One region of the Paenibacillus sp. FSL P4-0184 genome, then DNA from elsewhere that is predicted to be linked to it. Evidence: a T-box and tRNA genes for the amino acid it is inferred to sense, from the RefSeq annotation. Region 1 holds a T-box; the other regions hold tRNA genes.
What was found. A T-box is a leader RNA that pairs with one kind of tRNA and senses whether it is charged. The one in region 1 lies ahead of ileS (isoleucine--tRNA ligase), so its partner is inferred to be a tRNA-Ile.
Positions count from the first base shown of each region.

Region 2: it encodes a tRNA-Ile, which carries the amino acid that the T-box ahead of ileS (isoleucine--tRNA ligase) is inferred to sense. The anticodon was not compared.
Region 3: it encodes a tRNA-Ile, which carries the amino acid that the T-box ahead of ileS (isoleucine--tRNA ligase) is inferred to sense. The anticodon was not compared.

Region 1 is NZ_JBBORN010000001.1:3,758,057-3,768,144, forward strand. It holds gene MKY52_RS16380 (YlmC/YmxH family sporulation protein) at 1-159, shown strand, start outside; gene pgeF (peptidoglycan editing factor PgeF) at 293-1,150, shown strand; gene MKY52_RS16390 (YggS family pyridoxal phosphate-dependent enzyme) at 1,154-1,840, shown strand; gene MKY52_RS16395 (cell division protein SepF) at 1,852-2,292, shown strand; gene MKY52_RS16400 (YggT family protein) at 2,327-2,566, shown strand; gene MKY52_RS16405 (YlmH family RNA-binding protein) at 2,576-3,358, shown strand; gene MKY52_RS16410 (DivIVA domain-containing protein) at 3,586-4,098, shown strand; T-box leader at 4,339-4,613, shown strand; gene ileS (isoleucine--tRNA ligase) at 4,988-8,080, shown strand; gene MKY52_RS16420 (DUF5665 domain-containing protein) at 8,416-8,706, shown strand; gene MKY52_RS16425 (TraR/DksA C4-type zinc finger protein) at 9,133-9,858, opposite strand.
Region 2 is NZ_JBBORN010000001.1:1,978,462-1,988,549, forward strand. It holds gene hprK (HPr(Ser) kinase/phosphatase) at 1-605, opposite strand, end outside; gene MKY52_RS08425 (ABC transporter ATP-binding protein) at 816-1,937, opposite strand; gene MKY52_RS08430 (PucR family transcriptional regulator) at 2,052-3,146, opposite strand; tRNA gene MKY52_RS08435 (tRNA-Lys) at 3,296-3,368, opposite strand; tRNA gene MKY52_RS08440 (tRNA-Tyr) at 3,374-3,459, opposite strand; tRNA gene MKY52_RS08445 (tRNA-Phe) at 3,469-3,541, opposite strand; tRNA gene MKY52_RS08450 (tRNA-Asp) at 3,608-3,685, opposite strand; tRNA gene MKY52_RS08455 (tRNA-Thr) at 3,699-3,774, opposite strand; tRNA gene MKY52_RS08460 (tRNA-Val) at 3,808-3,883, opposite strand; tRNA gene MKY52_RS08465 (tRNA-Met) at 3,892-3,968, opposite strand; tRNA gene MKY52_RS08470 (tRNA-Ser) at 3,999-4,090, opposite strand; rRNA gene MKY52_RS08475 (23S ribosomal RNA) at 4,173-7,101, opposite strand; tRNA gene MKY52_RS08480 (tRNA-Ala) at 7,241-7,316, opposite strand; tRNA gene MKY52_RS08485 (tRNA-Ile) at 7,402-7,478, opposite strand; rRNA gene rrf (5S ribosomal RNA) at 7,524-7,640, opposite strand; rRNA gene MKY52_RS08495 (16S ribosomal RNA) at 7,765-9,322, opposite strand; gene MKY52_RS08500 (pro-sigmaK processing inhibitor BofA family protein) at 9,625-9,882, opposite strand; gene MKY52_RS08505 (DUF2508 family protein) at 9,926-10,088, opposite strand, start outside.
Region 3 is NZ_JBBORN010000001.1:2,816,272-2,826,359, reverse strand. It holds tRNA gene MKY52_RS12265 (tRNA-Lys) at 9-81, opposite strand; tRNA gene MKY52_RS12260 (tRNA-Gln) at 87-161, opposite strand; tRNA gene MKY52_RS12255 (tRNA-Val) at 205-280, opposite strand; tRNA gene MKY52_RS12250 (tRNA-Glu) at 321-395, opposite strand; tRNA gene MKY52_RS12245 (tRNA-Thr) at 407-482, opposite strand; tRNA gene MKY52_RS12240 (tRNA-Asn) at 484-559, opposite strand; rRNA gene rrf (5S ribosomal RNA) at 566-682, opposite strand; rRNA gene MKY52_RS12230 (23S ribosomal RNA) at 756-3,684, opposite strand; tRNA gene MKY52_RS12225 (tRNA-Ala) at 3,852-3,927, opposite strand; tRNA gene MKY52_RS12220 (tRNA-Ile) at 3,948-4,024, opposite strand; rRNA gene rrf (5S ribosomal RNA) at 4,070-4,186, opposite strand; rRNA gene MKY52_RS12210 (16S ribosomal RNA) at 4,311-5,868, opposite strand; gene MKY52_RS12205 (hypothetical protein) at 6,227-6,457, opposite strand; gene MKY52_RS12200 (stage II sporulation protein M) at 6,707-7,315, opposite strand; gene pdaB (polysaccharide deacetylase family sporulation protein PdaB) at 7,427-8,230, shown strand; gene MKY52_RS12190 (PPK2 family polyphosphate kinase) at 8,282-9,103, opposite strand; gene MKY52_RS12185 (KinB-signaling pathway activation protein) at 9,447-10,037, opposite strand.

The sequences.
Region 1 (10,088 bases):
GGCGGAACCGATCTGATTATTCCCTGGCGAAATATTGTCAAAATCGGGTCTGATGTAGTGCTTGTGAAGATTGAAGAATCAAGAATGCCTCAAGGGCAGGACGAGCGAGAAACGATGTATTTGGAACGAGGGGACCGAGGTGAACGGCGCACTTATTAATTAGGTGCGTTTTTTGTTTTTTATAAAATGATTTGAAATCGCATGGCTTAAAAGTTAGTAAATTTGATGTTCTAGCTTAAGCGGCATTTTGTAGGGGTATTTACATGTGGTACACTAAGGCGGAGGTGAGGATATGGAACCGTTTGTGCAGGGGAAGGAAACACTTATGTTGCTCCATCTGGAGCCTTGGCGTGTGAAGCATAAAGAAATTACAGCAGGTTTTACGGGTAGACAGGGAGGGGCTAGCAAAAAGCCTTATGACAGCCTGAATTGTGCATTTCATGTTGGGGATGCTCCGGAAGATGTCTTAACGAATCGTAGAGCGCTTGCGGAAGCTCTTGATTTCAAGCCGGAAGCTTGGACCTGTGGGGAACAAACCCACGGAGCAGAAATAGCAGTGGTAAGGGAAGCCGATCGTGGGCGGGGTCAAAAGGATAGAACCTCGGCATTTCAGGCAACTGATGGTTTGCTTACGGATGTACCGGGAGTTTTGCTGACTTCTTTTTATGCGGATTGTGTACCCCTTTATTTTTATGATCCTGTGCACCAAGTCGTCGGTCTTGCCCATGCGGGCTGGAAGGGAACTGTGGCCCAGATTGCAGCCGCTATGGTGAGTAAAATGGAGACCATTTACGGAAGCCATGCGCAGGACATTATTGCAGCGATCGGACCATCCATTGGTGACTGCTGTTATGAGGTGGACGATTATGTGATGGAGCATGTTCATCGACTGGAAGGTGATCTGAGTAAGCCAACAGAAACAGCCAGTACTGTGGAGCTGTACAGAACATCTGACACAGATGAGAACAAATACATGCTAAACTTGAAAGAAATGAATCGACGCATTATGATTAAAGCAGGAATATTGCCGACTCATATCGAATGTACATCTTGGTGTACAAGCTGTAATCAAGATTTGTTCTTTTCTTATCGTAAAGAAGATGGGGTTACAGGCAGGATGACGAGCTGGATCGGAATAAAGGAGAGTTGAAAGTTGGCTTTAACACTGCAGGAGAGAATTGCTGAGGTAGAGGAACGTGTAGCACGTGCCTGCGCGGCAAGCGGCCGGGATCGAAATGACGTCAAGGTAATTGCAGTGACGAAATATGTTTCTCTGGAAATGGTGTCCTCCGTATTGGAGGCAGGCCTGGAGCATATTGCCGAGAGTCGCTGGCAGGATGCTGAGCACAAATGGAAGGTTTTAGGGGACCAAGGGACATGGCATTTTATCGGGCATTTGCAGACCAATAAGGTTAAAGACGTTATTGGCAAGTTTCAATATATACACTCTTTGGACCGGATATCTCTGGCGCAAGAATTACACAAAAAGGCGATTGCCGCAGATCAAGAAGTGAATGTCTTTCTTCAAGTAAACATCTCTGGAGAAGATACGAAATTTGGTCTGTCGCCTGAGGCGGTACCTGGATTTTTGCGTGAAATTGCTAGTCTAGACCGTGTAAAAGTAATTGGACTAATGACGATGGCACCTTTAGAAGGTGATCCGGAGCTTACCCGCCCTGTATTTCGCGGACTTCGTGAGCTGCGCGATGAGCTCAATCAACTTGCTTTGACACCTGAACCGATTACGGAGCTATCAATGGGAATGTCGAATGATTTTGAAGTGGCGATACAGGAAGGAGCCACCTGGGTACGCCTAGGTACGGTGTTAGTAGGCCATTAGGAGGGATCGTGATGAGCGTTATGAACCGATTTATGAGTTTTTTGGGCTTGCAGGAGGAAGAAGAAGTTGTGGAGCGGGAGCAAATCCACGAAGAGGATGAGTATGAGCCAGCCCCTGTCGAAACCCGCAAAAATCAAAGGGGCAACGTTGTCAGTATCCATTCGCAGAAGAATGTAAAAGTTGTGCTTTATGAGCCACGTTCGTACGATGAGGCTCAGGAAATTGCGGACCATCTCCGTTCTCACCGGACGGTAGTGATCAATCTTCAGCGTGTCCGTAATGATCAGGCAATGAGAATTATTGATTTTTTAAGTGGAACCGTTTATGCCCTTGGGGGAGGAATCTCTAAAATTGGGGGCAATATATTTATGTGCACGCCAGATACCGTTGAAATTCAAGGTGCCATTACGGAAATCCTAGGTGACGATCCAGACTATAACAGAATGAGGTGAATGAGCTTTGCCCCAAATTGATTACATTATTGATATGCTGTTTAATATTTATTTTTACATGATTATTTTCTACGTACTGATGTCGTGGTTACCAAACGTTCGTGAGAACTTTATCGGAGAACTGCTGAGCAAGCTTGTTGAGCCGTATTTGACACCATTTCGTCGGTTTATTCCGCCACTCTTTGGTACGCTTGATATTTCCCCGATCATTGCACTATTCGTCTTGGAATTTGCGGCAGGTGGACTCAAATCCATTTTGCACTTAATTTTTTAGGCAGAAGTGATGAAGACAGAAGTTTACGGGCATTTTCATCCCGATGAAAGACAATTTGTGGACAAGGCTTGGGAATGGGTTACCCATGCTGGAGAATATCATGAGACGAAACTGACCGAATTTCTAGATCCGCGCCAAGGATTTATTCTGCAAAGTCTGGTCAATCGACATCCAGATGTTATCGTTAGATGGGAAGGCGGCCACCCTGAGGCAGAGCGGAAGCGAGCACTCATTGCGCCTGATTACCGTGATCTGGATCATGAGGACATGGAGCTGAGCGTTCTTGCGATAACCTCTGGTGAGCAAAAGTTTCTGGCGTTAGAGCATGGGGACTACATGGGCTCTATTCTGGGTCTTGGAGTAAAACGTGGAAAAATCGGTGATATTCATGTTCTGGACGATGGTTGTCATGTGGTAGTAGCTGCAGATATTGCAGATTATTTAGACATGAATTTAACTGGAGTACACCGAATACAGGTGAGCACGGAGGTATTGCCACTTTCTGCCTTGCGTAATAGTGAGGTGAAGCTGGAAATGATGGATTTGACTGTAGCGTCCCTACGATTGGATGGCATAGCCGCAGATGTAACACGGCTTAGCCGAAGCAAAATTCTTGCTCCCATCAAGGCTGGGCGCGTTCGGGTAAATTGGAAAGTGGAAGAAGACCCTTCCTGCGGACTTAAAGATGGTGACATGGTATCTATTCAAGGATTTGGTCGATTCAAGGTTCTAGAGGTTGGTAGTTTGACGAAAAAGGGCCGATACCGTGTTCAGGTTGGTAAATTTGTGTGAATCCCTTGCAGGAATCCAGCTTTACTTGTCGAAATTGATTATTTCGAGGGAATCAAACATTTTTAAAGCAGGACGCCGATATTTTATAAAAGAGGCGAACCATGAATGGCAGTTGGAACGTCGATACATCCTCTGCCTTTACTTGAAGTACAGTCTTTCTTCTTTGTCTGCTGCGCAGGTATGGTTCAGAGACTTAGAAGGTCCGAAATTTCTAGGAGGTGCACAGCATGCCATTAACACCGCTCGATATACATAACAAGGAGTTCTCTCGGAGACTTCGCGGTTATGATGAGGACGAGGTCAACGAATTTCTGGATCAAGTAATTAAGGATTATGAAAGTGTCATCCGTGAGAACAAAGAGCTGCAGAATCAGCTTTTGTCCATTCAAGAGCGTTTAGATCATTTTGTGAATATTGAAGAGAGTTTATCGAAAACGATCTTAGTCGCTCAGGAAGCGGCGGATGATGTGAAGAACAACTCCAAGAAGGAATCGCAGCTCATTATCAAGGAAGCGGAAAAGAACGCGGATCGGATTATTAACGAAGCGTTATCCAAATCCCGTAAGGTTGCTATTGAGACTGAAGAATTGCGTAAGCAAGCTTCGATCTATCGCACTCGTTTCCGCACATTGGTGGAAGCACAGCTCGAGCTGTTGTCACAGGATGACTGGAATGCCTTGGAGAGTCGTGAGGCAAGCGAGAACGTAACCTTTAAGGATGATGTTCTACATCGTATCTAATGCATTATGATGAATGAATGCTGATTGAATTTATAGGGGGAATTCCCTCTAATTTATAATTTCATGCTATAATCGGCTAAATAGAGGGAGTTATTCCCTCTATTTTTATTTTCCGCTAAAATCGATCATAATAAAGTATTCCGCCTGCACAGGTATACTCCTAATTGCGGATTTGGCTAGCGGTTGTTGACATTTAGACTTAAAAAGTCTATAAATAGAACATATCTGTATATTGTTTATATGTATTCGATGACGGGACAAGTACGACAAGGTAACGTTCTCCAGAGAGTCGGCGATTGCTGAGAGCCGATTGTTCGAACCCTGCCGGAAGATCTTCCCCTAGAAGTTAAGCTGAAGCGTTGATCGTGCGTAAGCTTAGCCGTCCGCCGGACGTTACACCGGACCTGTGCATGAGATTTACGCGCAGGACTGAGATTGTGCTGAATACACTCCCCTTAAGGATGTGCTCATGCGCAGAATTAGGGTGGTATCGCGAGCGTTGTCTCGCCCCTTTGGGGGTGGGATGACGCTTATTTTGTTGTTCCGGGGCGGGCCATCCCCCTAAATCCCCCTTTCTAAGGGGGACCCCAAGGGCTGCCGCCCTCTGGACACCCGTAATGTAAAGCCTCGTGCAAACGGGTACGGTGGTGGAAGCGAACGGACTCATGTGGCTGAAGGAGCGGCCCTTCTTAGGCTCCCCTGGCGGGTTAGCCTGCGGGGCCTTCACTGCTAGAGCAGACCGGCGTTTCACTCGCCGGTCCCAGTGGCACCCCGAGCCCAGTGCTGCCCTGCGGGATCGCGGCTCGGGTACCGAAGGCAAGAGCTGAACCAGACTGCCCAAGGACGAAAAGAGCTTTACAGACTAAACCATGAAAGGATTGACCATCACATGCAAAAAGTAGATGTCAAAGAAAAAGCGCGGGCAAGAGATGTCCGCATACTGAAGAAATGGAGCGACGAAAATACGTTCCGTAAATCGATGGAGAATCGTGAAGGACGTCCGAACTATGTATTTTACGAAGGTCCTCCAACAGCGAACGGTGCACCGCATATCGGGCACGTGCTGGGCCGTGTAATCAAGGATTTCATCGGTCGTTACCAAACGATGAAAGGTTACCGCGTGGTACGTAAAGCGGGCTGGGATACACACGGTTTGCCAGTAGAACTAGGCGTACAAAAGAAGCTTGGCATCTCCGGCAAACAAGAGATCGAGGAATATGGCGTAGAAAAATTCATTCAGGAATGTAAAGACAGCGTCTTCGGTTATGAGAAGCAATGGCGCGAGTTTACAGAGGGTATCGGATACTGGACGGATCTAGATAATCCTTACGTAACTTTGGATAACACATATATCGAGAGCGTGTGGAACATCTTGGCTACTGTGCATGACAAAGGGTTGCTCTACCGCGGACATCGGGTTAGTCCTTACTGCCCAAGCTGTCAGACTACCCTAAGCTCCCATGAAGTAGCCCAAGGCTACAAGACCGTCAAGGATCTCAGTGCGACTGCAAAGTTCAAACTGGATGACAGTGGAGACTACGTACTAGCTTGGACGACTACACCTTGGACGCTGCCAGCACATATGGCGTTAGCCATGAACCCTGACATGGATTATGTACGTGTACAACAAGAAGACGGTATCTACATTGTTGCCAAAAATTTGGTGGAGGAAGTAATGAAAGGCGAGCACACAGTCCTTTCTACACATAAAGGTTCCGAGTTTATCGGCAAAACCTACGCTCCTCCATTCGGATACATCAAGGCAGAGAAAAGCAATGTCATCGTAGGTGCTTCCTTCGTTACAGATTCCAGTGGTACTGGGATCGTACACATGGCACCAGCGCATGGTGAAGATGACTATAAGACTTGCCGCGAGAACGGCATCAGCTTCGTGAACGTGGTTGATAATTCCGGTAAGTATACGGATGTAGTGTCTGATTTTGCTGGACGCTTCGTGAAAGATTGCGATTTGGATATCGTTAAAGCTTTGTCTGAAAAAGGACTGCTTTACGGTAAAGAAAAATACGAGCACAGCTATCCGTTCTGCTGGCGTTGTGATACACCACTCTTGTACTACGCAACAGACAGTTGGTTCATCAACACTACAGCGATCAAAGATCAGCTGATTGCTAACAACAACAGTGTAGATTGGTATCCTGATCATGTACGTGAAGGCCGTTTCGGGAAGTTCCTGGATGAACTGGTGGACTGGAATATCAGCCGTAATCGTTACTGGGGCACACCGCTTAATGTTTGGGTATGTCAAGAAACGGGCAAAGAGTTCGCTCCACACAGCATTGAAGAACTGAGAGCGATGGCGATTGGCGATGTACCTGAGGATATCGAGCTGCATAAGCCTTTTGTAGATAAGATCAAGCTACGCAGTCCTTTCAGCGAAGGGGCAGAGATGGTTCGCACACCAGAAGTTATCGATGTTTGGTTCGATAGTGGTTCGATGCCATTTGCGCAAAGTCATTATCCATTTGAGAACGAGGATAAGCTGAATGATCAATATCCAGCGGATATGATCTGTGAAGGGATCGACCAGACACGTGGATGGTTCTACAGCTTACTAGCTGTATCTACCTTGTTTAAAGGTAAAGCTCCATATAAAGCTGTTATTGCTCACGGTCATATCCTTGATGAGAATGGTCAAAAAATGTCCAAATCAAAAGGCAATGTCATTGATCCTTGGGATATCATGAACGATTACGGCACGGATGCTTTCCGTTGGGCGATTCTATCCGATAGTGCACCGTGGAATAACAAACGTTTCTCTCGTGGCCTTGTAGGTGAAACCAAATCCAAAGTTGTAGATACACTGGTGAATACGCATGCGTTCTTGACGCTTTATGCAGGCATCGATGGTTATGATCCTGCCGATCATCCTTTTAAAGTATCGGAACATAAGTTGGACCGCTGGATTTTGTCCCGTCTGAACAGCTTGATTCTTTTGGTAGACAAAGGACTTGCAGTTAATGACTTCGTGAATACATCCAAAGGTATTGAGAACTTTATAGATGAGCTGAGTAACTGGTATATCCGTCGTTCCCGTGATCGTTTCTGGGGTAGTGGTCTAGGTGAAGATAAGCTGGATGCTTACCGTACACTGACCCATGTGCTTTTGAAGACAGCGTCTTTGATGGCTCCATTTACACCGATGTTGTCTGAAGATATCTTCACGAACCTTGGCGGCGGAGAAAGTGTGCATTTAGCAGATTATCCGGTTGCTGATGAGAGCTTGATCGATAAAGAGCTGGAAGAGGATATGGAAAGTGCGAGACAAATCGTTGAGCTGGCGCGTAACGTGCGTAACGAAACAGGCATTAAGAATCGTCAACCGCTGTCTGAGCTGATCGTTTCGATGAACCGTGACTTCCATTTGGCTGAGTATGAAGAGATCATCAAAGACGAGATCAACATCAAGAACATCGTGCTAGAGACTAGCGATAGTGGATTTGTTGACTTCACACTCAAGCTGAATCTTAAAGTTGCCGGTAAAAAATACGGTAAAAACGTCGGCTTCCTGCAAGGCTTCCTAAAAGCTTTGGGCAGTGACTCTACCCGCAAAGCGGTGCAAGATGGCTCAATCGCGATTGCGACGCCAGAGGGAGAAGAACTGGTGATCACTTCTGAAGAGCTACTCGTTGAAAAAGAAGCTAAAGCAGGTTTCGCCGCAGCTTCCGGATATGGAATTACGGTTGCGCTCAATACCGAAATCACACCTGAGCTTGAACAAGAAGGCTGGGTTCGTGAGATCATTCGTGCGGTTCAAGATTACCGTAAACGTTTGGATCTGCCGATCGAGAAACGGATCGCACTCACGCTGAGTGTAGACGATGAGCTTAAAGCAGCAGTTACAGCCTTTGAGAATGTATTGCGAGACAATGTACTTGTGACTACGGTTGATTTTGGCGGAGAACACGCTTTTGAAACGGTAGATGTCGGTGGTAAATCCATCGGTATCCATATTGAAGTGTAAATCTGCATTACCTGTCCCAAAACAGCATATACTAGCGGCACAAGTATAAACAGAGAACTTCTGTTTATGCGGGAAATATAGTCTTTATATTTCGCCCGCGAAAATAACGAGCCTCGTGCTCAAGGAGATGTATTCTCTTTGACCGGGCTCGTTTACTTTGTGGCGAATATAGACGTATGAGAGGAGCTGTGGCTGTGGAGGATCAGAAGAACAGAATCTCCGTCAAGACATCCGGCAACAAGAACAGCCCAGATAAGGGAGTGGAGAAAAAGGTTATTCCTGAGGAAAACCCTGAGCGTTTAACAGCAGATCATCGCAATCCAGAAGACATTCCACTGGAAGAAAAAATGAATACAATGTATCGATTAACCTTTGAATGGGCCCATATCTTAGAGAAATCACGAATTTATCAGTATACGGAGCTGTTATATTCACCTTGGACTCTAATTTGGAAAAATATTTTATATGGAGCGGCTCGTGGAGTAGGGATCGCGCTTGGTTTTACTTTTTTTGCGGCAACGATCATCTATGTTCTTCAGGTTCTTGGAGCCTTGAATCTACCGATCATCGGAGATTATATTGCGGATATTGTACGAATTGTTCAGCGTCAGCTGGAATTCAAATAGCTTTTTAAGGCGTAGCTGTCTTTACTTGGTTTGTAGGAGAGAGTGGGGTTCGGTCAATCTTCTTTGGTGGATTTATCCAACCTTGGGCTTCTATATTTCTCCCCAGTCCGTACCTTTCCTTTTTTAATCTTTGGAGAGGGCTGCGCTGCTTTTTTTCCTCGTGTATGATGCGTAAGCCTCTCATTAATAATAAATATCGTCGGTCATCTTCATGACTGAGTTGTTGTACATTTTTAAAATAGTCGTGATTCACTTACGTTACACTCCTTGTATGTCGATTTCAGCATGCGTTAGATCAGTTTACCAGCTGAATCTGAACATTTTCTTAACAAAATGACATAGCGCAGAAAAAATAAAAAAACAGCGGGCCATTCCACGATGAAACTGGAACCGCACGCTGTTCATTTTTTTGTGGGGACGATGCTTTTACTCCTCGCCTTCGAGCGGATCAAGCATGTAACTTCCCTCGCCACTATCCTTGTAACGCTCGTAGCTACGTCCCGGTACTACAATTAAATGGTTCCCTGTAATATCGGTGGCGATAAAGTTCTCCCAAGGCTCTACGCAGCCTTCCAGCTCATCAGCTTCAATTTCCATATCATTATAGGAGTCAATGTTGCTACCCTCCGCCATGGCGGGGGAATCGGAGTTTCCATAGCTTTCTACAATCTGCCAGGCATCCTCACCGTCAAATCCGTTTTGATCCTCTCGTTCATCGAGACTCGTACGCCCAAATGGAGGAGACAAAAATTCTTCTTCAATGGGCCGAGTAAAAGGTGCATTTTGACGTGGGGCGTGCTCTTTACAATAAAGCGTGGAGGGAATAGCGGATAGACGCTCAAAAGGGATCGGTTTACCGCTAGCTTTACATATCCCATAGGTGCCTTCATCCATAGCGTTGAGAGCAGCTTCAATATCATCCAGCTCATGCTCGTCCCGCTCTAGCAGTGAAATATCCATGGAGCGGTTATACAAATCGGTGCCTGCATCGCCTGGATGGTTGTCATTCTCGGAAAGTTCTCCGGTGCCATCCCGCATGGATTCCTGTAAGCCGTAATTTTCATTATTCTGAAGCCTGTGCTGAATAGTATCACGGTCTTTTTCTAATCGGGCGCGTAGCTCTGAGAGCTGCTGTACTGTCAGGTGCGTCATGATGAGTAAGCTCCTTTCTGTACTTTTTTAAGAATCCTTCCGACAAACCGATTTGCACCGGATGGTTCTTTGTTAGGTTGACCTGAGAGGCGTTATTTTAGCGATGGAAAATAGTCCCCAAGATTAAGCGCCCGAGAGGTGTCACGCAATAGACGATCTTCTAAGGGCTGTGCTACAATATACAAGTCTAATAACAGTATTCGTACCGCATTTGGCGGGAAAAATAAGAA
Region 2 (10,088 bases), 1.8 Mb from region 1:
AGTAAATGACGGATTAACTCAGGGGCTGTACCATGCAGCTGGTTATCTGAAGTCTGACGGATTTCTACGGCATCATCAGCAATCAATCGATGACCACGTTTTACAAGCTCAAGGGCTGTTTCACTTTTACCAATCCCACTACTACCCGTAATTAGCATACCTACACCATATACATCACAAAGTACGCCATGAATAGTCGCCGTAGGGGCTAATTTTCCTTCTAGGAAGCTCGTCAAACGGCTGGAGAAAATAGTCGTAGCCATCGAGCTGCGAAGTACAGGAAGGGCCTTTTCATTACTTATGTCAATTAACTCCTGAGGCACTTCTAAACCACGTGTAATTACAATACAAGGTGTGTTATCATTGCAAATTCCACGAAGTCGGCTTTTCCGCTCAGCTTCGGGCAGCATGGAGAAAAAAGCGAGTTCTGTTTTGCCTAGCAATTGAACACGTTCTTCTGGATAATATTCAAAATAACCAGCAATCTCTAGTCCAGGGCGATTCAGGTCATCGACTGTAATGGGTCTCTTTAGACCTTCCTGGCCGGAAATAACCTCTAATTGAAAATGCTGTACCAATTCAGATACTTTTACTTTCTTAGCCATGTAATTTCGTCCTTTCGTCACCTGCGGTATTTGTCCGCTTACTGCGTCCGGTTGGCAGCGATCTCTTTACATTCCGGAGGTAATTCTCCTGCTATCTTAATTGATAACGCTTATGAATGCAATCTTAGCGCCTAACCAAACAGGGGCCATCTAAACAATAAAGCCACCCTTTCGGGTGGCTTTATCAAGAGAGAAAAGATCTTTACAATCTTATCCCAACAAAATGTTAGCTTCGGATTCTTTATCAAAGAAGTGAATTTTGTTCATATCAATAGCCAATTTAGGCTTGCTGCCTTCGCGAGTAGTGGAACGTCCATCTACACGAGCGATTACAGTAGATTTACCAAGGCCGCTCAAGTAAAGGAGCATTTCGTGACCAAGGTTTTCAGTAACATCAACCAATGAAGTGAAGATTGTGTTCGGGGAAGCTTCCAAGAATACTGGCTCTTCATGGATATCTTCTGGACGAACGCCCATGATTACTTCTTTACCGATGTAACCTTTGTTGCGGATGATTTGAGCTTTTCCGCCTGGTACTTCAACATCAAGGTTCTCAGCACGGAAACGGATAGAACCGCTCACTTCGGACAAAGTACCATTGATAAAGTTCATAGTAGGGGATCCGATAAATCCAGCTACGAACAAGTTTGTAGGTTCATTGTACAACTCTTCAGGGGAAGCTGCTTGTTGAATGATACCATCATACATAACTACGATGCGATCACCCATTGTCATAGCTTCTGTTTGGTCATGCGTTACGTAGATACAAGTAGTTTCAAGGCGCTTAACCAGTTTAGTGATTTCAGCACGCATTTGACCACGAAGTTTAGCATCCAAGTTGGAAAGAGGCTCATCCATCAAGAAGACTTGTGGATCACGTACGATAGCGCGTCCCAAAGCGACACGTTGGCGTTGACCACCGGAAAGCGCTTTTGGTTTACGATCTAGCAAATGCTCGATATCAAGAATTTTAGCAGCTTCGCGAACTTTCTTGTCGATTTCATCCTTCTTCACTTTACGAAGTTTCAAACCGAAAGCCATGTTTTGGTATACGCTCATATGCGGATACAGGGCGTAGGATTGGAATACCATCGCGATATCGCGGTCTTTAGGTGCAACGTCATTAACTACACGATCGCCAATGTACATTTTACCTTCGGAGATTTCTTCCAAACCAGCGATCATACGCAAAGTTGTGGATTTACCGCAACCGGAAGGTCCAACCAATACTAGAAATTCCTTATCTTTAATATCAAGATTGATATCGATTACTGTTGCTTTATCTGAACCCGGGTATTTTTTGAAAATATGCTCTAAACGTACGCCTGCCATTGTATTTCCCCCTCGAGTTAATTATTAATTAGTTAATATAAAAAATCTGTTTCCTTGTACATTTATATTACCCCAGTCGGGACACTATGGCTATTTGTAAGGTTCACAAAAAACCTATTTCCTTTTCGTCACTTTATACAAAAGCATAGTAAGCTTAACAATAGCAGCGTCCCCAAAGCTTCGTACATCTGCTCCGGTCTCTTGTTTTATCTTATCCAGACGATAAAGCAGCGTATTACGATGGATATACAACTTCTTGGCGGTTTCACTTACATTACAGTCCATCTCAAAAAAGGTCTCCAAAGTCAGCAGCATTTCTTTATCTGATAGTACAGAGGAATAGTCACCAATTTGTCCAAGCAACTGTTTGCGGCGTACATCAGGAATGCTGTTAACCAGACGTTCCAAATGCAGTTCCCAAGGTAAATGAATATACTCTCCTACTTGAAAAATACGACCGAGAACAATCGTCTCCCTGAGCAAAGCTACAGATCCAGTCAATCCCTTAACAGGGACTATAGCCGGAGCTACTGCCAAATGGAATACCCCTACCCATTCACTAGCTATCAGCTCATGTAACCCCATACTAGTCTGTGCTAGAAGATCATCTACACTCTCTTCTTCATCATCCTTATCATCCCCGCCCGTAAGTAATTCTTTACGAGCTAAAATTAACCATTCCTTCTCTTGAAGGGGAATGAGCAGAATTTCGTTCTCAAAATAGCTACGCAGTAATTTCATCAGTGAACGATAAGAGATCTGTGGACTATGGGCAATCTCACTACTAAGGAGGAATGGAATCATATCTCCGAACAGACGTCCCTTTAGGGTGATCTCATCGGGAATTTCAGTGTCATTCTTCTCTTGCTCTAGCTCCGTGTTCAACCAAGCGCCAAGCTGCCGCGCCTCCACTTCACCTTCTTCTCTAAGCCCTGTAGCTTTAAGTGCAATAGCAAAATTTCGAACTGCATAGTTGACCAGTTGTACTTCCAGAGAGGTGAGCCCCTCCATTTCTACCCAGACAGCGGTTATACGTCCGTCACTCTCATACAAAGGTGCCCAGAGATGACCCTCATGGATTACCAGCTGATCCTGTCCTTCTAATCCCATGCTAAAAAGAGAAGCTGAATGCTGCCTCCCTAACTGCTTGATTCCGGTTCTCTTTCCGGTGAGCTGCTCTAATTTTTTCCGCAATGTCTCACTATCCATAGTCACCATGCTCCACCACTTTTGCTCTTTTCGCCTATTTTAGCATATTCTCTTATATTATGTTAATCGCTACAGTAGCGCGCTACTATAATACAACCATAAAACACAAAAAAAGCCACCACCATAAGGTGATGACTTTCTGTTTGGGATGAGCCATGAAGGACTCGAACCTTCGACACCCTGATTAAAAGTCAGGTGCTCTACCAACTGAGCTAATGGCTCATAAATGGTGGGGGATGATGGATTCGAACCACCGAACACGTACGTGAGCAGATTTACAGTCTGATGCGTTTGGCCACTTCGCTAATCCCCCAGGAAAAAGTGGCTCGAGACGGATTCGAACCGCCGACACGAGGATTTTCAGTCCTCTGCTCTACCGACTGAGCTATCGAGCCATATTAAATTGACATAAAAATAAAGTGGTAGCATTAAACTTCCCACCCTAGTCTTGTGGAAAAAAATGGCGGAACCGACGAGATTCGAACTCGCGATCTCCTGCGTGACAGGCAGGCATGTTAGGCCAACTACACCACGGTTCCGCATTGATAATAATGGTGCCGGCGAGAGGACTTGAACCCCCAACCTACTGATTACAAGTCAGTTGCTCTACCAGTTGAGCTACACCGGCACGGTGTAAAAAGTAATTCTAAAAAAGTAATAATGGTGGAGGCTGAGGGGATCGAACCCCCGACCCTCTGCTTGTAAGGCAGATGCTCTCCCAGCTGAGCTAAGCCTCCAGGTATTATGGTAGCGGCGAAGGGGATCGAACCCCCGACCTCACGGGTATGAACCGTACGCTCTAGCCAGCTGAGCTACACCGCCACAATAATTAGAAATGCTATGGATTGAAAATGGCGGAGAGAGTGGGATTCGAACCCACGCACCGCTTACGCAGTCTAACCCCTTAGCAGAGGGTCCCCTTATAGCCACTTGGGTATCTCTCCAAACGATATCAGTACCACAGCAATCCAAACAGGAATTTGACTCCCTGAAAACTGAATCCGAATTGAATTTACGTTTTAAGTATAGGATAAGCCCTCGACCGATTAGTATTGGTCAGCTCCATGCATTACTGCACTTCCACCTCCAACCTATCTACCTCGTCGTCTTCAAGGGGTCTTACTAATTGGGAAATCTCATCTTGAGGGGGGCTTCACGCTTAGATGCTTTCAGCGCTTATCCCGTCCGTACGTAGCTACCCAGCCATGCTTCTGGCGAAACAACTGGTGCACCAGCGGTACGTCCATCCCGGTCCTCTCGTACTAAGGACAGCTCCTCTCAAATTTCCTGCGCCCACGACAGATAGGGACCGAACTGTCTCACGACGTTCTGAACCCAGCTCGCGTACCGCTTTAATGGGCGAACAGCCCAACCCTTGGGACCTACTTCAGCCCCAGGATGCGATGAGCCGACATCGAGGTGCCAAACCTCCCCGTCGATGTGGACTCTTGGGGGAGATAAGCCTGTTATCCCCAGGGTAGCTTTTATCCGTTGAGCGATGGCCCTTCCATGCGGTACCACCGGATCACTAAGTCCGACTTTCGTCCCTGCTCGACTTGTAGGTCTCGCAGTCAAGCTCCCTTATGCCTTTGCACTCTTCGAATGATTTCCAACCATTCTGAGGGAACCTTGGAACGCCTCCGTTACTCTTTAGGAGGCGACCGCCCCAGTCAAACTGCCCGCCTGACACGGTCCCCGTACCCGGTAAGGGTACTAGGTTAGAACCTAGATACGATCAGGGTGGTATCCCAACGGCGCCTCCACCGAAGCTTGCGCTCCGATTTCTACGGCTCCCACCTATCCTGTACAGATCGTACCCAAATTCAATATCAAGCTGCAGTAAAGCTCCATGGGGTCTTTCCGTCTTGTCGCGGGTAACCTGCATCTTCACAGGTATTAAAATTTCACCGGATCTCTCGTTGAGACAGCGCCCAAGTCGTTACGCCATTCGTGCGGGTCAGAATTTACCTGACAAGGAATTTCGCTACCTTAGGACCGTTATAGTTACGGCCGCCGTTTACTGGGGCTTCGGTTCATAGCTTCGGGTTACCCCTAACCACTCCCCTTAACCTTCCAGCACCGGGCAGGCGTCAGCCCGTATACTTCGCCTTGCGGCTTCGCACAGACCTGTGTTTTTGCTAAACAGTCGCTTGGGCCTTTTCACTGCGGCCCCCTCGTGCTATTCACACTACCGGGGCACCCCTTCTCCCGAAGTTACGGGGTCATTTTGCCGAGTTCCTTAACGAGAGTTCTTCCGCGCGCCTTAGAATTCTCTTCTCGCCTACCTGTGTCGGTTTGCGGTACGGGCACCTTCTCCTGGCTAGAGGCTTTTCTTGGCAGTGTGAGATCATGACCTTCGCTACTATAATTTTCGCTCCCCATCACAGCCCAGCCTTAACGATGTGCGGATTTGCCTACACATCAGCCTCACTGCTTAGACGGACATATCCATCAGTCCGCGTCACTACCCTCCTGCGTCACCCCATCGCTCATAGCGGATTACGGTGGTACAGTAATTTCAAACTGTTGTCCTTCGACTACGCCTTTCGGCCTCGCCTTAGGTCCCGACTTACCCTGAGCGGACGAGCCTTCCTCAGGAAACCTTGGGCTTTCGGCGGATCAGATTCTCACTGATCTTTTCGTTACTCATACCGGCATTCTCACTTGTATGCTGTCCAGCGCTCCTTACGGTACACCTTCAACCCACATACAACGCTCCCCTACCCCAGATACATACGTATCTAGCCATAGCTTCGGTGGTGTGTTTAGCCCCGTTACATTTTCGGCGCAGAGTCACTCGACCAGTGAGCTATTACGCACTCTTTCAATGGTGGCTGCTTCTAAGCCAACATCCTGGTTGTCTGTGCAACTCCACATCCTTTCCCACTTAACACACACTTGGGGACCTTAGCTGATGGTCTGGGCTGTTTCCCTTTTGACAATGGATCTTAGCACTCACTGTCTGACTCCCGGCAATAAGTATATGGCATTCGGAGTTTGACTGAGCTTGGTAATCCTTGCGGACCCCGCACCCAATCAGTGCTCTACCTCCACTACTCTTATACCGAGGCTAGCCCTAAAGCTATTTCGGGGAGAACCAGCTATCTCCGAGTTCGATTGGAATTTCTCCGCTACCCCCACCTCATCCCCGCATTTTTCAACATGCGTGGGTTCGGGCCTCCAGTGCGTGTTACCGCACCTTCACCCTGGACAGGGGTAGATCACACGGTTTCGGGTCTACGTCCACATACTCAATCGCCCTATTCAGACTCGCTTTCGCTGCGGCTCCGTCTTCTCGACTTAACCTTGCATGTTAAACGTAACTCGCCGGTTCATTCTACAAAAGGCACGCCATCACCCATAAATAGGGCTCTGACTTTTTGTAAGCACACGGTTTCAGGTTCTATTTCACTCCCCTTCCGGGGTGCTTTTCACCTTTCCCTCACGGTACTGTTTCACTATCGGTCGCCAGGTAGTATTTAGCCTTAGCAGATGGTCCTGCTGGATTCATACGGGGTTTCACGTGCCCCGCACTACTCGGGATCCGTCTCGGAGAGAACACAGTTTAGGTTACAGGGCTTTTACCTCTATCGCGGGCCTTTCCAGACCTCTTCACCTACCATATTCCTTTGTAACTCCATGTGAGACGTCCCACAACCCCTAAGAGCAAGCTCTTAGGTTTAGGCTGTTCCGCGTTCGCTCGCCGCTACTGACGGAATCACTATTGTTTTCTCTTCCTCAGGGTACTTAGATGTTTCAGTTCCCCTGGTCTGCCTCTACATCTCCTATGTGTTCAGAGATGAGTAACTGCGAATTACCACAGCTGGGTTTCCCCATTCGGACACCCCCGGATCAAAGCTTGCTTACAGCTCCCCGAGGCAGTTTCGTTGTTCGCCACGTCCTTCGTCGGCTCCTGGCGCCTAGGCATCCTCCGTGTGCTCTTATTAGCTTAACCTTGATTTTTCCTAAGAAAAATCTCACTAATAACATTTACTTGTTTACACAAGTTGCTAAAAGATGTTCTAAAACGCAAATTCGTTTCGGTATCCAGTTTTCAAGGATCAAGTTTAAAGAAGGTATTGAATTAAAAATTATGGTGGAGCCAAGCGGGATCGAACCGCTGACCTCCTGCTTGCAAGGCAGGCGCTCTCCCAGCTGAGCTATGGCCCCATGAAATTCACTCCAAAAAGTGAAGTGTAGCTTCGAAGCTAATTCCGATTACTTTTCGGAGGCCTCGTTACTCTATAATGTCATATGGTGGGCCTTGGTGGACTCGAACCACCGACCTCACCCTTATCAGAGGTGCGCTCTAACCAACTGAGCTAAAAGCCCATATAACATATATAATATTGTGAATCAACCAAAGAATGGTTGTCCGCTTGGCGGCGTCCTACTCTCCCAGGACCCTTCGGTCCAAGTACCATCGGCGCTGGAGGGCTTAACGGTCGTGTTCGGGATGGGTACGTGTGGAACCCCTCCGCTATCGCCACCAAACGCATACGAAAGAGACTTGCTCTTTCAAAACTGAACACGAGTGAGTGTTCGAACCCTAAGGTTCTATTGTGAAAGTTTAACTTCCGATTTGAATGTCTTCATTGCAGAAGACGATTCTCCATAGAAAGGAGGTGATCCAGCCGCACCTTCCGATACGGCTACCTTGTTACGACTTCACCCCAATCATCTACCCCACCTTCGGCGGCTGGCTCCCTTGCGGGTTACCCCACCGACTTCGGGTGTTGTAAACTCTCGTGGTGTGACGGGCGGTGTGTACAAGACCCGGGAACGTATTCACCGCGGCATGCTGATCCGCGATTACTAGCAATTCCGACTTCATGCAGGCGAGTTGCAGCCTGCAATCCGAACTGAGACCGGCTTTGATGGGATTGGCTTCACCTCGCGGCTTCGCTTCCCGTTGTACCGGCCATTGTAGTACGTGTGTAGCCCAGGTCATAAGGGGCATGATGATTTGACGTCATCCCCACCTTCCTCCGGTTTGTCACCGGCAGTCACTCTAGAGTGCCCAACATTACTTGCTGGCAACTAAAGTTAAGGGTTGCGCTCGTTGCGGGACTTAACCCAACATCTCACGACACGAGCTGACGACAACCATGCACCACCTGTCTCCTCTGTCCCGAAGGCCGCCACTATCTCTAGTGGATTCAGAGGGATGTCAAGACCTGGTAAGGTTCTTCGCGTTGCTTCGAATTAAACCACATACTCCACTGCTTGTGCGGGTCCCCGTCAATTCCTTTGAGTTTCAGTCTTGCGACCGTACTCCCCAGGCGGAGTGCTTACTGTGTTAACTTCGGCACCAAGGGTATCGAAACCCCTAACACCTAGCACTCATCGTTTACGGCGTGGACTACCAGGGTATCTAATCCTGTTTGCTCCCCACGCTTTCGCGCCTCAGCGTCAGTTACAGCCCAGAAAGTCGCCTTCGCCACTGGTGTTCCTCCACATATCTACGCATTTCACCGCTACACGTGGAATTCCACTTTCCTCTTCTGTACTCAAGTCACCCAGTTTCCAGTGCGACCTCAGGTTGAGCCCAAGGTTTAAACACCAGACTTAAATGACCGCCTGCGCGCGCTTTACGCCCAATAATTCCGGACAACGCTTGCCCCCTACGTATTACCGCGGCTGCTGGCACGTAGTTAGCCGGGGCTTTCTTCTCAGGTACCGTCACTCCGATAGCAGTTACTCTACCGGACGTTCTTCCCTGGCAACAGAGCTTTACGATCCGAAAACCTTCATCACTCACGCGGCGTTGCTCCGTCAGACTTTCGTCCATTGCGGAAGATTCCCTACTGCTGCCTCCCGTAGGAGTCTGGGCCGTGTCTCAGTCCCAGTGTGGCCGTTCACCCTCTCAGGTCGGCTACGCATCGTCGCCTTGGTGGGCCGTTACCCCACCAACTAGCTAATGCGCCGCAGGCCCATCCCTCAGTGACAGATTGCTCCGTCTTTCATTCTTTCTTCAGGAGAAAAAAGAAATTATCCGGTATTAGCTACCGTTTCCGGTAGTTATCCCAGTCTAAGGGGCAGGTTGCCTACGTGTTACTCACCCGTCCGCCGCTAAGTTATTTTGAAAGCAAGCTTTCAAAATAACTCCGCTCGACTTGCATGTATTAGGCACGCCGCCAGCGTTCGTCCTGAGCCAGGATCAAACTCTCCAATTAGTATTGAAAAGAGCGATATGCTCATTTTGAAACATCTGACGAGAAAATTAATTCTCTAATTTCGGATTTCACTTTCGTGATTTCCCACTCACTCGTTGTTCAGTTTTCAAAGATCAATGTCTCATCTTTCGTTGTCGTTGCTTGTCAGCAGCGACCTTTATAATATATCACAGCACCTTTGTTTTCGTCAAGCGTTTTTTTAATTTCTTTTTTTCGCTTACCGTTTCAGCAAGTTGTTAATCAACATCTTGTCCAAAGGGGCGAGACTTAATGTATCATATTTTTCAAACTCACGTCAAGCATTAAAACAAAATAATTCTTAATCCTATTAACATTACTACGCCTGGAAGGCCAAGAACCGTTACTGCGCCTATGGTTGCGGGATTCAGGGGAATATGAACTTGTGTGATTAAACCCGAGAAATTCACTACATATATCGCGAGCGCAGCCAGTACCAAATGAGCTCCGAACAGACTAAGCCATCCAAAGCCAAGTTTTTTCCGGAATACAATTACACTCAACAATACAACCGATATGACCAGTACTCCTATAGCTAACATTCTTAGCATGTTGATCCCTCCTATATTTCCATTTGGTTAGCGCCTACATCTGACTGCTATTTAATCCAATGCTCTTTGCATGTTTGAGATGTATCTGATACTTGCGCTCTGCTGCCTCTAAAATATAAATAGCATAATCAATTTGATCTTGACCCAACGCTTCATCAAACATTAGGTACGCTCTCTCCCACTCAGATTGCGCCTTA
Region 3 (10,088 bases), 940 kb from region 1:
AATAAAAGTGAGCCATGAAGGACTCGAACCTTCGACACCCTGATTAAAAGTCAGGTGCTCTACCAACTGAGCTAATGGCTCGCACTTGGCTGGGGATATAGGATTCGAACCTATGAGTGACGGAGTCAAAGTCCGTTGCCTTACCACTTGGCTAATCCCCATTGATGGTACCTCTATGTTGCCCATAATCTCTCAGGAAGATTATGGTGGAGGCTGAGGGGATCGAACCCCCGACCCTCTGCTTGTAAGGCAGATGCTCTCCCAGCTGAGCTAAGCCTCCATATCTATGGGACCCTCTAAGGGTAAGTACAAGTAAAAGTTGGTGACCCGTATGGGATTCGAACCCATGTTACCTCCGTGAAAGGGAGGTGTCTTAACCCCTTGACCAACGGGCCTTGCAAATCTGTGGAGCTCTCAACCGGATTCGAACCGGTGACCTCTTCCTTACCATGGAAGCACTCTACCTGCTGAGCTATGAGAGCATGGCTCCCCGAACAGGACTCGAACCTGTGACAACTCGATTAACAGTCGAGTGCTCTACCAACTGAGCTATCAGGGAATATCCGCTTGGCAACGTCCTACTCTCCCAGGACCCTTCGGTCCAAGTACCATCGGCGCTGGAGGGCTTAACGGTCGTGTTCGGGATGGGTACGCGTGGAACCCCTCCGCTATCGCCACCAAACGGGCATTTACAGCGTAAATGCTCAGGCTTGATGCCTGAAAACTGAATCCGAATTGAATTTACGTTTTAAGTATAGGATAAGCCCTCGACCGATTAGTATTGGTCAGCTCCATGCATTACTGCACTTCCACCTCCAACCTATCTACCTCGTCGTCTTCAAGGGGTCTTACTAATTGGGAAATCTCATCTTGAGGGGGGCTTCACGCTTAGATGCTTTCAGCGCTTATCCCGTCCGTACGTAGCTACCCAGCCATGCTTCTGGCGAAACAACTGGTGCACCAGCGGTACGTCCATCCCGGTCCTCTCGTACTAAGGACAGCTCCTCTCAAATTTCCTGCGCCCACGACAGATAGGGACCGAACTGTCTCACGACGTTCTGAACCCAGCTCGCGTACCGCTTTAATGGGCGAACAGCCCAACCCTTGGGACCTACTTCAGCCCCAGGATGCGATGAGCCGACATCGAGGTGCCAAACCTCCCCGTCGATGTGGACTCTTGGGGGAGATAAGCCTGTTATCCCCAGGGTAGCTTTTATCCGTTGAGCGATGGCCCTTCCATGCGGTACCACCGGATCACTAAGTCCGACTTTCGTCCCTGCTCGACTTGTAGGTCTCGCAGTCAAGCTCCCTTATGCCTTTGCACTCTTCGAATGATTTCCAACCATTCTGAGGGAACCTTGGAACGCCTCCGTTACTCTTTAGGAGGCGACCGCCCCAGTCAAACTGCCCGCCTGACACGGTCCCCGTACCCGGTAAGGGTACTAGGTTAGAACCTAGATACGATCAGGGTGGTATCCCAACGGCGCCTCCACCGAAGCTTGCGCTCCGATTTCTACGGCTCCCACCTATCCTGTACAGATCGTACCCAAATTCAATATCAAGCTGCAGTAAAGCTCCATGGGGTCTTTCCGTCTTGTCGCGGGTAACCTGCATCTTCACAGGTATTAAAATTTCACCGGATCTCTCGTTGAGACAGCGCCCAAGTCGTTACGCCATTCGTGCGGGTCAGAATTTACCTGACAAGGAATTTCGCTACCTTAGGACCGTTATAGTTACGGCCGCCGTTTACTGGGGCTTCGGTTCATAGCTTCGGGTTACCCCTAACCACTCCCCTTAACCTTCCAGCACCGGGCAGGCGTCAGCCCGTATACTTCGCCTTGCGGCTTCGCACAGACCTGTGTTTTTGCTAAACAGTCGCTTGGGCCTTTTCACTGCGGCCCCCTCGTGCTATTCACACTACCGGGGCACCCCTTCTCCCGAAGTTACGGGGTCATTTTGCCGAGTTCCTTAACGAGAGTTCTTCCGCGCGCCTTAGAATTCTCTTCTCGCCTACCTGTGTCGGTTTGCGGTACGGGCACCTTCTCCTGGCTAGAGGCTTTTCTTGGCAGTGTGAGATCATGACCTTCGCTACTGTAATTTTCGCTCCCCATCACAGCCCAGCCTTAACGATGTGCGGATTTGCCTACACATCAGCCTCACTGCTTAGACGGACATATCCATCAGTCCGCGTCACTACCCTCCTGCGTCACCCCATCGCTCATAGCGGATTACGGTGGTACAGTAATTTCAAACTGTTGTCCTTCGACTACGCCTTTCGGCCTCGCCTTAGGTCCCGACTTACCCTGAGCGGACGAGCCTTCCTCAGGAAACCTTGGGCTTTCGGCGGATCAGATTCTCACTGATCTTTTCGTTACTCATACCGGCATTCTCACTTGTATGCTGTCCAGCGCTCCTTACGGTACACCTTCAACCCACATACAACGCTCCCCTACCCCAGATACATACGTATCTAGCCATAGCTTCGGTGGTGTGTTTAGCCCCGTTACATTTTCGGCGCAGAGTCACTCGACCAGTGAGCTATTACGCACTCTTTCAATGGTGGCTGCTTCTAAGCCAACATCCTGGTTGTCTGTGCAACTCCACATCCTTTCCCACTTAACACACACTTGGGGACCTTAGCTGATGGTCTGGGCTGTTTCCCTTTTGACAATGGATCTTAGCACTCACTGTCTGACTCCCGGCAATAAGTATATGGCATTCGGAGTTTGACTGAGCTTGGTAATCCTTGCGGACCCCGCACCCAATCAGTGCTCTACCTCCACTACTCTTATACCGAGGCTAGCCCTAAAGCTATTTCGGGGAGAACCAGCTATCTCCGAGTTCGATTGGAATTTCTCCGCTACCCCCACCTCATCCCCGCATTTTTCAACATGCGTGGGTTCGGGCCTCCAGTGCGTGTTACCGCACCTTCACCCTGGACAGGGGTAGATCACACGGTTTCGGGTCTACGTCCACATACTCAATCGCCCTATTCAGACTCGCTTTCGCTGCGGCTCCGTCTTCTCGACTTAACCTTGCATGTTAAACGTAACTCGCCGGTTCATTCTACAAAAGGCACGCCATCACCCATAAATAGGGCTCTGACTTTTTGTAAGCACACGGTTTCAGGTTCTATTTCACTCCCCTTCCGGGGTGCTTTTCACCTTTCCCTCACGGTACTGTTTCACTATCGGTCGCCAGGTAGTATTTAGCCTTAGCAGATGGTCCTGCTGGATTCATACGGGGTTTCACGTGCCCCGCACTACTCGGGATCCGTCTCGGAGAGAACACAGTTTAGGTTACAGGGCTTTTACCTCTATCGCGGGCCTTTCCAGACCTCTTCACCTACCATATTCCTTTGTAACTCCATGTGAGACGTCCCACAACCCCTAAGAGCAAGCTCTTAGGTTTAGGCTGTTCCGCGTTCGCTCGCCGCTACTGACGGAATCACTATTGTTTTCTCTTCCTCAGGGTACTTAGATGTTTCAGTTCCCCTGGTCTGCCTCTACATCTCCTATGTGTTCAGAGATGAGTAACTGCGAATTACCACAGCTGGGTTTCCCCATTCGGACACCCCCGGATCAAAGCTTGCTTACAGCTCCCCGAGGCAGTTTCGTTGTTCGCCACGTCCTTCGTCGGCTCCTGGCGCCTAGGCATCCTCCGTGTGCTCTTATTAGCTTAACCTTGATTTTTCCGCAGGAAAATATCATACGATATCTCTCTTGGAATCATCTCACTAATAACATTTACTTGTTTGCACAAGTTGCTAAAAGATGTTCTAAAACGCAAATTCGTTTCGGTATCCAGTTTTCAAGGATCAATGTTTAAAGAATGTATTGAATTAAAAATTATGGTGGAGCCAAGCGGGATCGAACCGCTGACCTCCTGCTTGCAAGGCAGGCGCTCTCCCAGCTGAGCTATGGCCCCATGAAAGATATAAAGTTATATGGTGGGCCTTGGTGGACTCGAACCACCGACCTCACCCTTATCAGAGGTGCGCTCTAACCAACTGAGCTAAAAGCCCATATAACATATATAACATTGTGAATCAACCAAAGAATGGTTGTCCGCTTGGCGGCGTCCTACTCTCCCAGGACCCTTCGGTCCAAGTACCATCGGCGCTGGAGGGCTTAACGGTCGTGTTCGGGATGGGTACGTGTGGAACCCCTCCGCTATCGCCACCAAACGTATATGAAAGAGACTTACTCTTTCAAAACTGAACACGAGTGAGTGTTCGAACCCGAAGGTTCTATTGTGGAAGCTTAGCTTCCGATTTGAATGTCTTCATTGCAGAAGACGATTCTCCATAGAAAGGAGGTGATCCAGCCGCACCTTCCGATACGGCTACCTTGTTACGACTTCACCCCAATCATCTACCCCACCTTCGGCGGCTGGCTCCCTTGCGGGTTACCCCACCGACTTCGGGTGTTGTAAACTCTCGTGGTGTGACGGGCGGTGTGTACAAGACCCGGGAACGTATTCACCGCGGCATGCTGATCCGCGATTACTAGCAATTCCGACTTCATGCAGGCGAGTTGCAGCCTGCAATCCGAACTGAGACCGGCTTTGATGGGATTGGCTTCACCTCGCGGTTTCGCTTCCCGTTGTACCGGCCATTGTAGTACGTGTGTAGCCCAGGTCATAAGGGGCATGATGATTTGACGTCATCCCCACCTTCCTCCGGTTTGTCACCGGCAGTCACTCTAGAGTGCCCAACATTACTTGCTGGCAACTAAAGTTAAGGGTTGCGCTCGTTGCGGGACTTAACCCAACATCTCACGACACGAGCTGACGACAACCATGCACCACCTGTCTCCTCTGTCCCGAAGGCCGCCACTATCTCTAGTGGATTCAGAGGGATGTCAAGACCTGGTAAGGTTCTTCGCGTTGCTTCGAATTAAACCACATACTCCACTGCTTGTGCGGGTCCCCGTCAATTCCTTTGAGTTTCAGTCTTGCGACCGTACTCCCCAGGCGGAGTGCTTACTGTGTTAACTTCGGCACCAAGGGTATCGAAACCCCTAACACCTAGCACTCATCGTTTACGGCGTGGACTACCAGGGTATCTAATCCTGTTTGCTCCCCACGCTTTCGCGCCTCAGCGTCAGTTACAGCCCAGAAAGTCGCCTTCGCCACTGGTGTTCCTCCACATATCTACGCATTTCACCGCTACACGTGGAATTCCACTTTCCTCTTCTGTACTCAAGTCACCCAGTTTCCAGTGCGACCTCAGGTTGAGCCCAAGGTTTAAACACCAGACTTAAATGACCGCCTGCGCGCGCTTTACGCCCAATAATTCCGGACAACGCTTGCCCCCTACGTATTACCGCGGCTGCTGGCACGTAGTTAGCCGGGGCTTTCTTCTCAGGTACCGTCACTCCGATAGCAGTTACTCTACCGGACGTTCTTCCCTGGCAACAGAGCTTTACGATCCGAAAACCTTCATCACTCACGCGGCGTTGCTCCGTCAGACTTTCGTCCATTGCGGAAGATTCCCTACTGCTGCCTCCCGTAGGAGTCTGGGCCGTGTCTCAGTCCCAGTGTGGCCGTTCACCCTCTCAGGTCGGCTACGCATCGTCGCCTTGGTGGGCCGTTACCCCACCAACTAGCTAATGCGCCGCAGGCCCATCCCTCAGTGACAGATTGCTCCGTCTTTCATTCTTTCTTCAGGAGAAAAAAGAAATTATCCGGTATTAGCTACCGTTTCCGGTAGTTATCCCAGTCTAAGGGGCAGGTTGCCTACGTGTTACTCACCCGTCCGCCGCTAAGTTACTTTGAAAGCAAGCTTTCAAAGTAACTCCGCTCGACTTGCATGTATTAGGCACGCCGCCAGCGTTCGTCCTGAGCCAGGATCAAACTCTCCAATTAGTATTGAAAAGAGCGATATGCTCATTTTGAAACATCTGACGAGAAAATTAATTCTCTAATTTTGGATTTCACTTTCGTGATTTCCCACTCACTCGTTGTTCAGTTTTCAAAGATCAATGTCTCTCATTTTATCGTCGTTGTTTGTCAGCGGCGACCTTTATAATATATCACAGTGTTTCGTTGTTTGGCAAGTCTTTTTTTTGAAAAAGTTTTTTTCAACTTTTCTTGCCTTCCGCTTCCCTTTTACACAAGCAAAAGGAGCGCGAGATATAATTTATCACGAGCACTCCTTTTTAGTCAAGCTATTTTATTAAAAAATCTTAAATTCATATAAGACTCTTGCATTTACCGCTTATCCTTAGTGTTTATACTGAGAAGAACGTCCACCCCACGCATACTTGGAAAGCTCTTTCTGAGGAGCAAAACGAGCATACATACGAAATACAGTCTTATATCTATTGGCGATGGCATGCCTGATATTTTGGTCCAAGCGCTGATCGCTCAAATCTAACAGCATCTCATCAAGTTCTTTCCGCAAAACATAATCCAGTTCCTTGCATTCTTTTTCGTTGAACAACATTCCCAACATATGCTTGGCCTCCTTCATGAAGTTGCAAGTAACACATTCACTAAAACCAAAAACCCCTTGTACATAATTAGTTAGTCCATCTCATGGAGAAAGCTGCCTTAAGATCCTCTTACACTAGATTAACCGGAGTACTCTTTTTATAACCATAATTAATAAAAATTCCCTTTATGGTTTCGTCACGATTATATACTTCTGACCTTTAGGCAATCCTTGGATGAGCTTTAATGTTATGCTCCATTCTCGGAAGTTTTATGATAAAAGAGAAAAAGTTATTGTACTTTCAATGATGGCTGCAACAAATAACAGGATTACTGTCCAAATAGATGCCGTAAGTGTTTGACGCATGAACGAAGACCAATCAACACCTCTGTTCATTTTTTTAGTGGATGAGCTAAACATACTTGAAAGTACTTTCCCGCCGAACTGAAGTCCAAATGCACAAGCAATAATGATCGCTGGAATCTCTATAATCCCATGTGGCAGCAGTCCTTTTACTATTAGTTCGAACAAATCCTGTCCTTGCAGTGCTGATAAATGAATCAGATAGCCGATAACCGCTCCGTTAATAAATAAGAATATGGCTGGCAGTATACCGAACAACGCTCCTAAAAATATGATAAGAACACCCTTGATGCTGTTATTCAAAAATATAAATACAAAGAAGCTCCATTGCGGATTAGAAGAATCTCTAAGGTTGCCACTGATTTCACTGAGCCCCTCTAATTGCTGAACCAATAGCTTTTCCAGACTACTAGTGGCTACCCACCCTATAACCGCTCCAATTGCGAAGAGCAAACAGGACAGCAGTAAAGCTTTCCGGATCGTTTTTAGATCTTTAACAAACGTGAAGAACGACAACATAAATACCCTCCTGAAATTGTGATCTCTGTTTCTTAGGTCATAACCTTGCGGTACGAGCATACATTTAGAACAAACAAGCATTTCGCATGGGAGAGGAGCGCTGTCATTATGAATTCTTTTTATGTATTCAGCGGCAAAAAGATTAAACGATTCATCTATATCTTCGCCGCTGTGCTTCTTGCTGCTGGAGTTGTCTATGTCGAGAGGGGAAACATAACCGTTTTTTCTGAATCCGGACCTTCCGCGATCTACAGTGTACCAACAGAGAAGAAGCTGATTGCCCTGACCTTCGATATTAGCTGGGGGGAGAAAAGACCCGAACCAATTTTGAAGGTACTTGAAGACAAGAAAGTGGACAAAGCCACCTTCTTCCTATCGTCCCCATGGAGTAAGACTCATCCAGACATTGTAACTAACATCAAGAATGCAGGTTTTGAAATTGGAAGTCATGGTCATAAACATGTCAATTACAGCACACTAAGCAACGAAGAAATTCGTACACAGATCTCAACGGCTCACACCGTACTTACCGAATTAACCGGCACTGAACCCAATTTGATTCGTATGCCTAATGGTGATTTTGACAAAAGAGTCCTTCAGGTTGCCACCGATCTCGGTTACAAGGTCATTCAATGGGATACAGACTCCCTGGATTGGAAGAACATCGGCGTAGACAATATCGTGAAGCGTGTAACGACAAAAGCGCATCCAGGTGATATCGTCCTTCTACATGCCAGTGATTCCTGTAAACAAACACATGAAGCACTTCCACTCATTATCGACGAGCTTCGCAGACAAGGTTATGAATTCGTTACCGTATCTGAGCTGATTAGTCAAAGCAACACCGAAGGTAAAGAAGTCCGAGACTCAGCTTCACTGAGTAATGCTGTTGAGGACGCAGCTGGGCTGTAAAAACACATTTCAATCTCTGGTGCCGTAATGGATGTTGATCTGTCCAAAGAATTAATGACGTGGAGAAATGAGTTCCGATATGTCGGGTGTGGGGGTATTCAGCTTCGGATAGCTCAGATCCAGACTCTCCAGTGTCTTTACAACGATGGATAAGGTCACATAGTTGCGGTACCATTGATGATTGGCGGGTATCCAGTACCAGGGTGCTGTGTCTATGTTAGTTTCCTTGAAAACATCTTCATATGCTTCTTGGTAATCATCCCAATACTCCCGCTCCTGGAGATCACTTGCATCGAATTTCCAATGTTTCTTTGGATCTTCAAGCCGCTCCTTGATCTTCTTTAACTGCTTCTCTTTAGAAATATGCAGAAAAAGCTTGATAATTGTCGTCCCCTCTTCCACCAGCATTTCCTCGAACTGCCGTATGTAACGAAAGCGGCGCTTCAAATCATCCTTTTTTATCCCTCCGTGTACCCGTGGTACCAATACATCTTCATAATGCGAGCGGTTAAATGCAGAGATATATCCCTTAGGGGGTGTCTTCTGATGAACCCTCCATAGAAAATCATGAGCCTCTTCCTCTAGAGATGGTTTCTTGAAGCTGGTCACTATAAACCCTTGTGGATTAATGCCTGAAAAAATATGCTTAACCGTGCCATCCTTACCGCTGGAATCCATTCCTTGCAGAATAACAAGCAGCGAATGCTTTTTCTGAGCAAACAAAATATCTTGGAGCTCTGCCAAACGTGCTTTAAGCTCTTCTGTTTTGGCTTCTACTTCTTTTTTGGATTTAAAAACACCTGTGTCGTCCGGATCCAGCTTGTTAAGCCGGATTTCTTTTGTGTCTTTTATCATATAGCGCTTGATGTCCATATATTCCCCTCCTAAAAGTTTTGTGAGCGTTACTACACTTGAGATACTTCGTACAAAACTCACTTCGGAAGCATCCACTCAGTTTTGTAAAGCATATGCATCATTGATGAGCCTCGTACAAAACTCGCATCGGAAGCATACACTTAGTTTTGTGAGCGTTACTACACTTGTGTTACTTCGTACAAAACTCACTTCGGAAGCATCTACTAAGTTTTGTGAGCGTATCGTTCTTTAAGATTAACCTCTACAATCAGATTTTAATCGTTAAGATACAGTTAGAGCAAAAAACCCCGTCTTCTGAGATCAGAGCACGGGGTTCTTTGTTTAGTGCCTTCCCCATTCATTATCCGGCTGCCGGCTTCAGAATACGGTGTAGCATCAAAATTTGGAATGCATTACAAGCAATAAGCGGAACAACAATAAATACTGTTGCACTATCAACACCTATACGGAGCACGCCAATAACTTCCACAATTGAAATAGCTGTCATAAAAAAGAGGGTTGGAATCAAAGCTGAGATGTTTGTACTTTTTACTTTGAAATAAGACACAATAATAGCTGCTAGCAAAATAACGATTCCTAATATTAGATCAGACATAACATTTCTTTCCCCACCAACGACGGTACGCAAAAAAATCAGTTCAAGCAATGCGAGCACAGAAAGCACTAGTTGTATGTATTTCCAAACCTTTTGTGGAAAAACGCCGTTACCCATATAATTCAAAATCAAATAGGCAAAAAAACCAAGTTGCGAATAAACGCTTACAAGCATACCGTAGCCAAGCAGAATCAGCGGGTATAAAAAGAAATCCCCGACACTTTTGAAATCAATCTTACCATTTACGAATTGCAGTGCCAGACCAGCGATTACAGCCCCACCCGCTCCTATAAGGAGGGTAGTCCAAAATAAATGAAACCATTTTTTTATACTCAGCCAATTCACCTCCTCTTGTCAGATTTATTTTACCAAGGATACCGACAAAAC